3 regions of the Paraburkholderia phenazinium genome follow, and region 2 is predicted to be linked to each of the others. Evidence: riboswitches for the same ligand, from Rfam matches in the RefSeq annotation. Region 2 holds a riboswitch; each other region holds the start of a gene.
What was found. A riboswitch is a leader RNA that binds a small molecule or an ion and turns the genes downstream of it on or off. The one in region 2 is predicted to bind cobalamin.
Positions count from the first base shown of each region.

Region 1 (4,179 bases), on a different contig from region 2:
TTGGCCTGGCTGCCCTCGCCCGGGTCGTTCACAATGAACGGATAAAGATGCGGCAGCGGCCCAAGAATCAGATCGGGCCAGCACTGGCCGCTCAATGCGACGCTCTTGCCCGGCAGCCATTCGAGATTGCCGTGTTTGCCGACGTGCACCACGGCATCGATTTCGAAGCGGTGCCGCAGCCAGAAATAGAACGCCAGATAGGCATGCGGCGGCACCAGTTCGGCATCGTGATAACTCGCGTAGTCGCTGGCGTCACGGGAACGCGCGGGCTGAATCCCGACGAACACCTGGCCGCAGCGCCAGCCGGCGATCATGAAGCGCCCCTGGCGGACCGTCGGATCGAGTTCCGGCGCACCCCAACGCGCATTGAGCGCGGCTTGCACCTCGGCAGGCAGACGCTCGAAATAGCGGCGATAGTCGGCCAACGCCAGGCTTTGCAAGGCAGGACGCAAGTCGCGCACAACCGGGTCGTTGGTGACACCCTGAGTCAGCGTGCGCAGCAGGGCGTCGCCATCGGCCGGCAATGGGTCGAGCCGGTAACCCTCGTCACGCAACATGGCGAGGATCGTAAGGACAGAGGCCGGCGTATCGAGTCCGACACCGTTGCCGATCCGCCCTTCGCTGACGGGGTAATTCGCGAGGATCAGCGCGAGCCGCTTGTCGGCATTCTCAAGCGTGCGCAACCGGCACCAGCGCCGGCTCAGCTCGGCCACGAACGCGATGCGCTCGAGATCGGGCTGATAGCGCACCACGTCGACCTCGGTATGCGGGCAGCGGTAGTCGAGTCCCTTGAAACTGATCGCTCGCGTAATCACGCGGCCGTCGACCTCGGGCAGCACCACATGCATCGCGATATCGCGCGCATTGAGGCCATGATTGTCCTTGAGCCACGTCTCGCGGTTCCCGCCGCTCAGGATCACCTGCAGCACCGGTGCATCGCCCGCGAGAGCAAAGGCATCCGGGGCATCGATCGAAGAGACGGCAAACGCGGTGGTATTCAGCACCAGCGCGACCCGATGCTCGACGCTCAACTGCCGCAATACAGCGAGGCTCACTCGATCCTTCAGCGAAGTCACGGCGAGCGGCAAGGGGTTCACGCCTTGCGCCTCGAGCGCCTCGATCAGCGCATCGAACACGCGCGTATTGGCCGCCTGCAAATGCGCCTTGTAGAACAGGATCAGTGCCACCGGCGCACCGGGGCGCCAGCGCGCCTGCCAGTCGGCGATGCTCGGCGTATCGTGCTCAGGATGATAAAGCGCGGCAGCGGGCAACACGCGCGGCGCGGCCGGTTCGCTGCCCCAGCCGAGCGCGCGATAAGCGATGCAGCGCAAGAAGGCTTCGGCATTGAGCGGGCCGCCCTCGCGCAGATAGCGCCAGAGCTGATGGCACAAGGCGGGATCGGCGGTACTGCGCGCGAGCAGGTGCGGGTCTTCCTGAAGGTCGCCCGAGAACATCACCAGCACCTGCTTCCTGCGTTCGGCCAGTTCGACCAGCTGCTCGATACCGTAAGGCCAGTAGGCTTCGCCGCCCAGATGGTCGACGACCACCACACGCGCATGCTGGAGCACATCGTCGACGTAAAAATCGACCGATGCAGGCTGCCGCAAAAAGCTGACATTGGTGAGCCGGATCTCCGGGAAGCCGGCGCCGAGCCTCGGCACCACGCTCGCCAACAGCGCCAGCGTCGTGTCGGCCGAACTCAGCACCACGATCTCAGCCGGTCGCTGATCGATCCGGATGACGCCTTCGGTATCGTCGACAAAACCGCCCGGAACGGTGCGTAGCAGATGCATAACGGATCAGGACTGCTGGGCCTGGGTAGCCAACGCGGTGCTCAGCGCGCGCTGCAGCACAGGTTGATCGAGATCTTCGCCGATCAGCACGAACCGGTTGGCCCGTGCTTCGTCTTCGCGCCAGCGCCGGTCGAAATAGCTGTCGAAGCGCCGGCCCACGCCCTGGATCACGAGGCGCATTGGTGTGCCCGGCAGCGCTGCAAAACCCTTGACGCGGTAGATCGTGTGCTGCTCCGTCAAACCCTGCAGCGCCGCGATGATCGTTTCGCGCGATGCAGCGGGCGCTTCAACGATCACAGAATCGAATTCGTCGTGGTGATGATCGGGATCGTCGGCCGAGCCATGATGATCGTGGCGCAGATGAATCGTGGTTTCGGACGCCGCCTGCAAACCCAGCAGACCGTGCAGATCCAGCTGCCCTCGCTGGGCGCGCACGATCTTGACCTGGGGCGGCAACTCCTCGCGCATCTCCGCTTCCACGGCAGCCTGCTGTGCCTCGTCGAGCAGGTCGGTCTTGTTCAGGATCACGAGATCGGCCGAGCCGAGCTGGTCTTCGAACAGCTCGTGCAACGGCGATTCGTGATCGAGATTGGGATCGGCTCGGCGCTGCTCGTCCACGGCCTGCGGGTCGTCGGCGAACTGTCCGCTTGCTGCGGCAGGGCCGTCCACCACGGTCACCACCGCGTCGACGGTGAAGCTGTTACGGATCGAAGGCCAGTTGAACGCCTGGACCAGCGGCTTCGGCAACGCCAGCCCCGAGGTTTCGATCAGAACGTGGTCAATTTCGCCACGGCGTTCGACCAGTTGCTCCATCACAGGGAAAAACTCTTCCTGCACGGTGCAGCACAGACAGCCGTTGGCGAGCTCATAGAGCTGGCCGGCCTGTTCGCGGCCTTCTTCGTCGCAGCCGATTCCGCAACCACGCAGAATTTCGCCGTCGATGCCGAGCTCGCCGAACTCATTGACGATGACAGCAATCCGCAAATTGTTCGCGTTTTGAAGAATATGGCGCAGCAAGGTGGTTTTGCCACTCCCAAGAAAGCCCGTGACGACAGTCACAGGGATCTTGCGCATGGGGTTCTGCATGATCACTCCGTTATTAAACAAGCAAACGAGCCAGCTCGTCGGGCACTCGCTCCAGAACAGACGCGAGCGGTAGCGTCTGGCGCAGGACGTAAACAGGACGTGGGGACGATACGGAACGTTGCGGTCGCAACAGAGGAACGCGATGAAGGCGTGGATGGCCAGCTGCATCCCCGCAGCGCCAACACCTCTTCTCTGGCCGGTATCCGGGCTGGCGAACGCACCGCTCCACCTTCCCACGCGAATCTTTCGCGCAGTGGTTGATTGCCCGCGATCCTGGTCGCGGACATGGAGCCGGCTTCGCATCGCCTGAGCGACGCTTTCGCTGAACCGTTGCGGGGGCAGCACAGGTTGGGCTCGCGCTAGTGCGGCAAGCCTCCTGTTTCCCGTTTAACTGCCGGCGCGATAACGCGTCGGCGGGCACCAGAGTGGAACGAGTTTAGGCTGGGCCGCGAGGCAGCGTCAAGAAGCGACGCTGGCGAGCGGCCGCCAACGCGTGTATTGTAGCGCGCCAGATATCTGCAAACCGACACGCCATATGCTTACGGCCCGAGCGGACGGTTACGACACAACATGAAGCAATTCAGCATCGGCATTGGCTGTCGGCAGCAAGTTTCGGCCGAGGCGATCGAGGCCGCCGTGCTCGCGACGCTTGGCAAACTGGGCGTGCAAGGGGCCAACGCCTTTGAATCGATCGCCTCGATCTCGACCATCGATTCAAAGGCGCGAGAACCCGGCCTCCTGACATTCTGTGCCCGTCACGCGCTAATGTTGCATAGCTTCAGCCGTGAAGCGATCGCCGCCTGCCCGGGCGGCATGCTTCGCGCAACGGCATCGAAAGCGGTACAGGCCCGCTTTGGCGTCGACGGCATCTGCGAACCTTGCGCACTGCTGGGGGCGCCCGGCGGCAGCCTTGTTGCCGGCAAAACGGCTTCGCCTGGCGTCACCGTGGCAATTGCCTGCCTGGCCGAATTCTGTACGCAGGCGCCCGGGGCGCGCCGACTGAACCCAACCACCAGGACCTGACTGCATGAAAACCGATACGGAATCGCATCTGCGCATGACCCAACGCCGCCGCGAAGGACATGAAAAGAAACAGGCGCAGGCCACCATCGAAAAAGGACTGTTGATCGTCAATACGGGCACGGGCAAGGGCAAAAGCACAGCGGCTTTCGGCATGGCCGTGCGCGTGCTCGGACACGGCATGCGCCTCGGTGTCGTGCAATTCATCAAGGGGGCACTGCATACCTCGGAGCGCGATTTCCTGGGCAGTCTGCCAAACTGCGATTTCGTCACGATGGGC
Region 1 covers NZ_FSRM01000002.1:2,030,918-2,035,096, reverse strand. The annotation lists gene cobN (cobaltochelatase subunit CobN) at 1-1,793, opposite strand, end outside; gene cobW (cobalamin biosynthesis protein CobW) at 1,800-2,879, opposite strand; cobalamin riboswitch at 3,057-3,319, opposite strand; gene BUS06_RS28985 (cobalamin biosynthesis protein) at 3,450-3,902, shown strand; gene cobO (cob(I)yrinic acid a,c-diamide adenosyltransferase) at 3,907-4,179, shown strand, end outside.
Region 1: it holds a riboswitch for cobalamin, as region 2 does, so the genes downstream of both, cobW (cobalamin biosynthesis protein CobW) here and BUS06_RS19390 (TonB-dependent receptor domain-containing protein) in region 2, are expected to answer to the same signal.

Region 2 (4,179 bases):
GATGTCCTGCGCATCCTGCAGGGCGTAAGGCTCGCAGATGAAACCCTTCACCTGTCTGCCGTCCGCGAGCGTTACAGTGCCGATGCCAAGTGGTGCAGGGACGCCAGCGACGAAAGAACCAAATGCAGTCGCCGGCACGTCCCAGAGTTCCAGCTGAATCGGTGCGCCGCTTTCGGAACGCAGCAGCCCTGGTTTCGGCGGAGTCGTGTTTGCGAGCGAGAAGAGACGATAGTTGCTCGCGGTCGTCGTGCTCTCCGCGAAGCTTGCGCCACGACTCGTCAGTTCATGGTTGAGCGGCATGCCGCGCAAATGGGCACCGACGACGGCGACGCGAATGGTGTCGCTCGCCGCGCTGCGTTTTGCCTCAGGCGCTGGTTGCGCGGCACCGGACTGCGCGGCACCCGACTGCGCAGCCTGCGGCATTCCAGTCGCTCCACGCGGCAGCCCGGTGGCCCGATGCCATTGCGCCGCAAAGTCAGCCAGCGCGCGTTCCCGCCACGCCTCGCCAATGAAGGTAATCCCAAACGGCAGTCCGTCTTCGCGGAAGTTTGCCGGCGCGGCCACTGCGCTCCAGTCGAGCAGATTGACAAAGTTGGTGTACTTGCCGAGATTGCTGTTCAGACGTACCGGATCCGCCAGCAGTTCGGCGATCCTGTAGTGGGCTGGGGCTGTCGGCACGACGAGGGCGTCGAACTGCGCCAGCATCGAATCGGCGCGGCGTTTGAGATCGGCGAGACGGTAGATCGATTCGAAGGTGTCGGTGGCGGAGAATTCCTTGGCCTTGAAGATGATGTCGCGCACAACCGGGTGAATGTCGGCTTCGTTCGAGCCAGCAAAGTCGCGAATCGCCGCATAGCGTTCCGCTACCCATGCGCCGTCATACAGCAGCGCAGTGACGTCGTCGAAGAGCGAAAAATCGAGCGGCACGCAGATCGCGCCGCGCGCTTCAAGGTGTGCCACGGCGGCCTTGAAGGCTTGCGCGGACAGTTCATCGCCGAAGAATTCCGGCTGTGACGGGACCGCAAAACGCGGCGCGGCGGGAACGCGCCACTGAAGCGCGGAGGCGGGCGTTTCGCGGGACAGACCGTCGGCCAGATCGAGCGAGGCGGCCAGGTCGTACACGAGCGCGGCGTCGTCGAAAGTGGTCGCGAAGACCGACACGCAGTCGAGCGTGCGGCATGCCGGCACCACGCCTGCATTGCTAAACGCGCCACGAGTAGGTTTGATTCCGACGATATTGTTGAGGCCCGCAGGGACGCGTCCCGAGCCGGCCGTATCCGTGCCCAGCGAGAAAGGGACGATGCCGCGCGCAACTACCGAGGCCGACCCCGAACTCGAGCCGCCCGAGATGTACTCGGCGTCGAAGCTGTTGGCCGGGATGCCGTAAGGGGAGCGCACGCCCACGAGGCCGGTCGCGAACTGATCGAGATTGGTTTTACCAATGACGATTGCGCCGGCATCGGTCAGCCGCTGCACGACCGTCGCGCTGCGCCCTGGCGTATAGGCGAAGGCAGGGCAGGCGGCTGTGGTCTCGAAGCCGGCGGCGTCGATATTGTCTTTCGCGGCGAATGGCACGCCATAGAGCGGCAGCTTCGTCAGATCGCCACCCACCGCGGCCAGCCTGCCCTCGAGGCCCGCGAGCTGCGCTTCAAGCACTGCTTGCGTCACGGTCGATATCCATGCGGGGTCATCTTCGGGCGTCAGTCCGTGGACCAGTTCGCCAAGCAACTGGGCGGGCGTCGCACCGTCCCGATACGCTTCCTGCCAATCCGAAATTGTCCATCCGCGCATCTCGTATTCCCTCTTGTGTACAAGTTCAGGGGAATTGTACTCAAGACTCATGCCAACCGCGCGGGGAGGCTGTCACGCCTTTTCAGGGCAGGGCGATACAGGCATGGACGCCATGCCCGAGCCGTTCTCGGATGCACCCGTCTGGCGCGAAACGCCCGATCGTTGGGCGTCAGAACCGCGCTGGTGCGATGTTGCAATGACGCGTCGATTGGCGGGAATTATTCCGGTCCCCGTTAGATTCGCAAGTAGAATGCGCGCAAACGACTCGTGGAAGCTGGTGCAAATCCAGCGCGGTCGCGCCACTGTGACCGGTTTCAGTCCGAACCGGAAGTCAGACCTCGGCGTCGTTGTCTACTATTCAACTGTGGGGCGCGCTATCCCCAGGATTCCAATAATGAAGCTTCGTCATCTCATCATCAGCTCCGCGCTGACGGCTATCGCTTGCCAGATCGCCCACGCCGACGACTCGTCGTCAACCCAGGATCAGGCCGTCGCGCAAACCACGCTACCGAATATCCTCGTCACTGGCGACACGCAGCATCTGCCGCAATCGTTCGATCAGCGATACGCCACGACCCAGGTTCTGACTCGCGCAGATCTCGACCGTCTTTCGCCCATTGACCCAAGCATCACGCAGGCGCTCGCTACACTGCCCGGTGTGACCGTTGCGCAGAACGGCGGCCCAGGTTCGCTTGCGTCCGTCAGCATCCGTGGCTCGGCGGGAAATCAGGTGGCCGTGTTTATCGACGGCATCCGGGTCGGTTCCGCGACCAGCGGTCAGGCCGAGTGGGCTGATCTGCCGACCTCCGCATTCGACCGCGTGGAGGTGATCTCCGGTCCGGCAGCCGCTTCGTTCGGCGCCGATGCGATGGGTGGCGTGATCCAGCTCTTCACGAACCACGCTTCCAATCAGCCCAATCAGACCACGGTGTCGGTGGGCGGCGGGTCGAACAAGACCTTCGATACGCAGGTCCGCACATCGGGCTCGGTCCCGTCCACCGGCGCGCTCTCGGCGTTGAGCGGGCTGACCTACTCGCTCGGCTTGCATGACTACAACACGGCGGGGATCGATGCGACGCAGCCGGTTGTCTTCGGTCACGAAGACGGCCGTAACCCGTACCATGCACAGGACGTGGATGGACGCCTGGGTTACGCGCACAACAACTGGTCGCTCTCCACGTTCTTCCTGTATCACCGCTCGGATCTCTCCTACGATGACGCGGGCGGCGACGACCGGCAGGCCGATTATCAGCTGACGACGGGCGCCGCGTTCCATCTGGATATCACGCCGTTCACGCAGCTCGATCAGTCGGTCGGCTACGCCACGGACCGCGAGTTCCTGTATACGAATACGCCGGGCATCCCATCCGATGAGATCGACTCGACGCGCCTGAGCACGTCGACCTCGCTGACGCATCAGGAGCGTGGGCCCGCGCTGTTCAACCTGCCGCTGTCCGGCGAGACCAAGCTTGCCTACGACTTCTCGCGCGAGCAGGCCTTCCTGCCATACGACATTCCGTCGGGTGTGCCGACGCGCGACGATTCAGCGGTTTCGCTGCATCAGTCGGCGACGCTCGGCCCGTTGACCGTGTTCCTGGCAGGCCGTCACGAGATCATCGAGGGGCAGTCGGTCAATACCGGCAACGTTGCCTTGTCTTATGCGATCACGCCGGTTTATACGGCGCGCGTTTCGTATGGCAATGCGTTCCGTCTGCCGACCTTCGACGACCTGTACTATCCGGGCTACGGGAACCCAAACCTTCTGCCGGAGCGCAGCGATACGGTTGAGGCGGCGCTGGATGCCGCCACGTCGTTCGGGACCTTCACGGCGGCGGTGTACGACACGCGCGTTCACAACCTGATCGAATACGACTCGGTGACCTTCCTGCCGGTGAACGTCGGACGCGCGCATATTCAGGGCATCGACCTGTCGTACAAGGGCACCATCGGCAAATCGACGCCGGTGAGCCTCTCGGTCGGTTTCCTGAATCCGCAGGACGTCACGGATCAGACCTGGCTTAACCGCCGCCCGCGTCAGACGTTCAGCCTGAACATCGATCACATGTGGGACGAGTTCCACCTGCACGCACTGAGCACGGGCATCTCCGTGCTGTACGGTGGATCGACCTTCGACGATCAGGCCAACTCGATCTATCTGCCATCCTATACAACGGTGGGCCTGCGCGCTGCGTACAAGGTCAACTCGCATCTCACCGTGTCCGCCAATCTGTCGAATCTGTTCAACCGGCAGTACGTAACCGCGTACGGCTACAACACGTTGGGCCGGACGGCGTTCGGCAAGCTGGCTTACACGTTCTAAGGCAGCGTTCCAGGCGGCGTTCCAGACGGCGTTTTAGGCAGCGTTCCAGGCGGCGTTTTAGGCGGGGG
Region 2 covers NZ_FSRM01000001.1:4,330,458-4,334,636, reverse strand. The annotation lists gene atzF (allophanate hydrolase) at 1-1,791, opposite strand, end outside; adenosylcobalamin (AdoCbl) riboswitch at 2,051-2,140, shown strand; gene BUS06_RS19390 (TonB-dependent receptor domain-containing protein) at 2,186-4,111, shown strand; gene BUS06_RS19385 (Vgb family protein) at 4,169-4,179, opposite strand, start outside.

Region 3 (4,179 bases), on a different contig from region 2:
GCCAATCTCGCACTGCTCGAAGCACTCGGCGCGAGACTCGCGTATTTCTCGCCGCTCGCCAATGAACCGCTACCTCAGGCTGCCGATGCCCTCTATCTTCCCGGCGGTTACCCGGAACTCCATGCCCGGACCTTGGTGGACCGGAAATGCAGTGCCGGCTCGATTCACGCACACGCCGCAGCCGGCAAGCCGTTGATCGCCGAATGTGGCGGCATGCTCTATCTGCTAGACCGACTGATCGACGTGCACGGTGCCTCTACCCCGATGCTCGGCCTGCTGCCCGGCGAGGCCAGCATGCAGACCCGCTTCGCGGCACTGGCCATGCAACAGATCGAAGGACGACACGGCGTCATGACCGGACACACGTTCCACTATTCGAAGCTGAACACGCCGCTCGCACCGGTTACGACCGCGGTTCGGCCGCAAGGCGCAACCAGCGGGGAAGCCCTCTATCGGCACGGTGCAATCGTCGCAACCTACATGCACGCTTACTGGCCGTCGAATCCGGTATTCGCCGCCGCCTTGTTCCGCGGCGAGGCGTTCTGAACAAAAATCGTTGGAAAGGGAAAGATCCCTCCGTCCGAACCGCGATTCAAGCGGAGATTGACGCCCTCCGGCAGCCTTCTGTACTCTTGCGCCTTGATGGTTCCCCTCACCGGGATTAAACGGGAACGCAGTGAGAGCGCTCTGCTCAAGTCTGCGACTGCCCCCGCAACTGTAAGCGCCGAGTCCACACCATGCTTGACCACTGGGTAACCGGGAAGGTCGGTGCCGGATCGTGACGTGCTAGTCAGGAGACCTGCCATCGACCGAGGTCTGCTCAGCCGGATCGGACGGGGATGTCCGAGTCGCCAAGTATCCGTTTGCGCGAATGGATACCTGCTGTAAGGACAGCCCGAACCTCAGGATTCTTGCATGTCCATCACGTACTCAAGGTCAGTTCCAACTGACGCATTGCGCTATCGGCTGATTGCCATCTACAGCGTCCTCGCTTTATTCAACGTCGGTAGCTGGATCTGGGCCTTCATAGCCTTCCACGGTCACCCGCTGTTGCTGGGCACCGGCCTGGTCGCCTACGGCTTCGGTCTGCGCCATGCAGTCGATGCCGATCACATCGCCGCCATCGATAACGTCACACGCAAACTGATGCAGGATGGCCGGCGCCCCGTCACGGTCGGTTTCTTCTTTGCCATCGGTCACTCGGCCGTGGTTTTGCTGGTAGCGGCAGCGGTTGCTGCTACAGCCTCTGCGCTCGAAAGCCGGTTCGAATCTTGGCAAAACGTCGGCGGCATAGTCTCGACCAGCGTCTCAGCGATCTTCCTGTTTTTGATCGCGGCCATGAACCTGATCATCCTACGCGGCGTATGGCGGGCGTTCAAGAAAGTAAAGCGTGGTGAGCCATACGATCAGGAAGATCTCGACCTCCTGCTCAACAGTCGCGGCTTGCTCGCACGGATGTTCCGGCCGCTGTTCAAGCTTGTATCGAACTCATTGTGGATGTTGCCGCTCGGCTTTCTGTTCGGCCTGGGTTTCGATACCGCGACCGAAGTCAGCCTGCTCGGCATCTCGGCACACCAGGCATCTCAAGGGTTGTCGATCTGGATCGTGCTGGTGTTTCCGGTACTCTTCGCCGCAGGCATGACACTGATCGACACCACCGACGGGATCCTGATGCTTGGTGCCTATGAATGGGCGTTCGTGCGACCGATCCGCAAGCTTTACTACAACCTCACGATCACGCTGGTCTCTGTGCTCGTCGCGGTCGTGATAGGCGGTATCGAGGCGCTGGGGATGATTGCCGACCAGATCAGGCAAAAGGGCCTGTTCTGGCAGACCGTCGATACGCTGAACGAGAATTTCAACAACCTCGGCTTCGTCATCATTGGCATCTTCATCGTCTCCTGGGTCCTGTCGTTCCTGATTTACCGAATCAAGGGCTACGACAAACTCGAAGCGCATCTGCATGCGCAATAAGCGCTCAGTCGAGCTGGCTCGGCTGGAGTCAGCGTGACGCGTCCGCACGCTTGCCGATAGCGGCGAACACCCGAGCCAGGTCGAGGTGCTCCTCGAGCGTATCGGCGAGCCGGTCGAGCGACGCGTCCCGCAACGCCGGATAGTCGAGTGCTTGCGAACCGGCCAGCCCCGCCCACGCGAGCAAGGCACTGCAGGAGGCCGGCGTGTCGAACAGCCCGTGCACATAAGTGGCGAGAATCTGTCCGTCAGCCGACATTGCACCATCGGGACGTGTACCGTCCCCGTCCGACTGATCCGCTACGAGGTACAACGCCGGCGCATCAAGCGCGGGGCCGTGGGTTTCGCCCATGTGAATCTCGTAGCCGCAAACGTCCGGCGAACCGTTCAGCGTCAGGGCGCCCGTGACGTTCCTGAGCATCTTCTCGCGTGTGATGACGGTCTCGTAATCGAGCCAGCCGAGACCCTTCGTGGTACCCGGCTGGCCCTCCACGCCGTGCGGGTCGTTCACCGATTGGCCGAGCATCTGCATGCCTCCGCAGATACCGATCACCCGGCCGCCATAACGCAAATGCCGACGCAGCACTTCTTCCCAACCGTTGTCGCGCAGCCAGGCCAGATCTCCACGCACATTCTTGGAGCCGGGCAAAATCACCAGGTCCGCGGGCGGCGGCGGAATACCCGCAAGCGCATAGCTGAAATCGACCTGCGGGTGCGCGCGGAGCGCATCGAAATCCGTGTGATTGCTGATATGCGGCAATGCCGGCACGACCACCCGCAGAGACTGCACGGCATCGGCCGCACCGCTATGCGCCACACGCGGCAGCATGTCTTCGGCGTCGAGCGCCAATCCGTGCAGATACGGCACCACCCCCAGTACCGGCTTGCCGGTACGTGCCTCCAGCCAGTCAAGCCCAGGCTGCAGCAGACCTGGATCGCCTCGAAACCGGTTGATGACGAAACCGCAGACCCTTGCGCGTTCGGATTCGGACAGGCATTCGAGCGTACCGAGCAAATGCGCAAACACACCGCCGCGATCGATATCGGCCACCAACAGCACCGGGCAATCGACCGCTTCAGCAAAGCCCATATTGGCGATATCGTTCGCACGCAGATTGATCTCCGCCGGGCTGCCCGCCCCTTCCACCAGAATCGTGTCGTACTGCTGCTGCAGGCGCGCGTAAGATTCGAGCACGGCCTTGAAGGCCAGCGGTTTATAGTCGTGATAGGCGCGCGCATCAAGATTCATTCGTGCTTTGCCATGCACGATCACCTGCGCACCACGATCGCTGGTCGGCTTGAGGAGCACCGGGTTCAGGTCAGTATGCGCGGGAATGCCGGCCGCAATCGCCTGCAGCGCCTGTGCGCGGCCAATCTCGCCCCCATCGATCGTGACTGCGCTGTTGAGCGCCATGTTCTGTGGCTTGAACGGCGCTACCCGTCCGCCGCGGCGCGACACCAACCGGCACAAACCGGCGACCAGCGTGCTCTTGCCTGCATCGGAGGTTGTACCCTGGATCATCAGGGTGCCGCCAGGCACAGCCGGTGCGAAATCGTTCGGAACAGTCATCAGGAAACTGAGGCTCGATCAAAAATGGATGAGTTGGTGCACACAACGCAATTTGCAGAGGTGCGAGAGGCATCACACGGTTTACGATTATCCCATTGCCACCGGTGCGTCACCCCTGTCGATACAATCACGACATGATTTCACCCAACCCTACACTCGTCCCTGGCGCAATCGTGCATGGTGGCAATCTGCGCGAAGCCGTCCGGCGCTACGGTATCAGTTTTGATGCGTGGCTCGATCTGTCGACCGGTATCAATCCGCACGCCTATCCGGTCCCGCCCATTCCTGCCGAGATATGGCGCCGCCTGCCCGACGATGGCGATGGCCTGCTCGCCGATGCCGCGCGGTACTATGGCGCGCCGAGTTCCGACCATATAACGTCAGTGGCGGGTAGCCAGGCAGCCATCCGGGCGCTGCCCGAACTGCTTCGGCGCGGAGTCGCCGCGGTTGCTCCGCTAACCTATGGCGAATATGCCCCTGCGTTCGAGCGCGCGGGCCACACCGTCGTGCCACTCGACGTCGACGACGATGTGTTGCCCTGCGGCGTCAACCACGCGGTCGTCGTCACGCCAAACAATCCGACAACGAAGCAAGTGGACCCGCACCGTCTGTTGCAGTGGCATGCGCAACTTTCGGCG
Region 3 covers NZ_FSRM01000002.1:2,025,653-2,029,831, reverse strand. The annotation lists gene BUS06_RS28975 (cobyrinic acid a,c-diamide synthase CobB) at 1-546, shown strand, start outside; cobalamin riboswitch at 627-821, shown strand; gene BUS06_RS28970 (HoxN/HupN/NixA family nickel/cobalt transporter) at 916-1,974, shown strand; gene BUS06_RS28965 (cobyric acid synthase) at 2,003-3,541, opposite strand; gene cobD (threonine-phosphate decarboxylase CobD) at 3,676-4,179, shown strand, end outside.
Region 3: it holds a riboswitch for cobalamin, as region 2 does, so the genes downstream of both, BUS06_RS28970 (HoxN/HupN/NixA family nickel/cobalt transporter) here and BUS06_RS19390 (TonB-dependent receptor domain-containing protein) in region 2, are expected to answer to the same signal.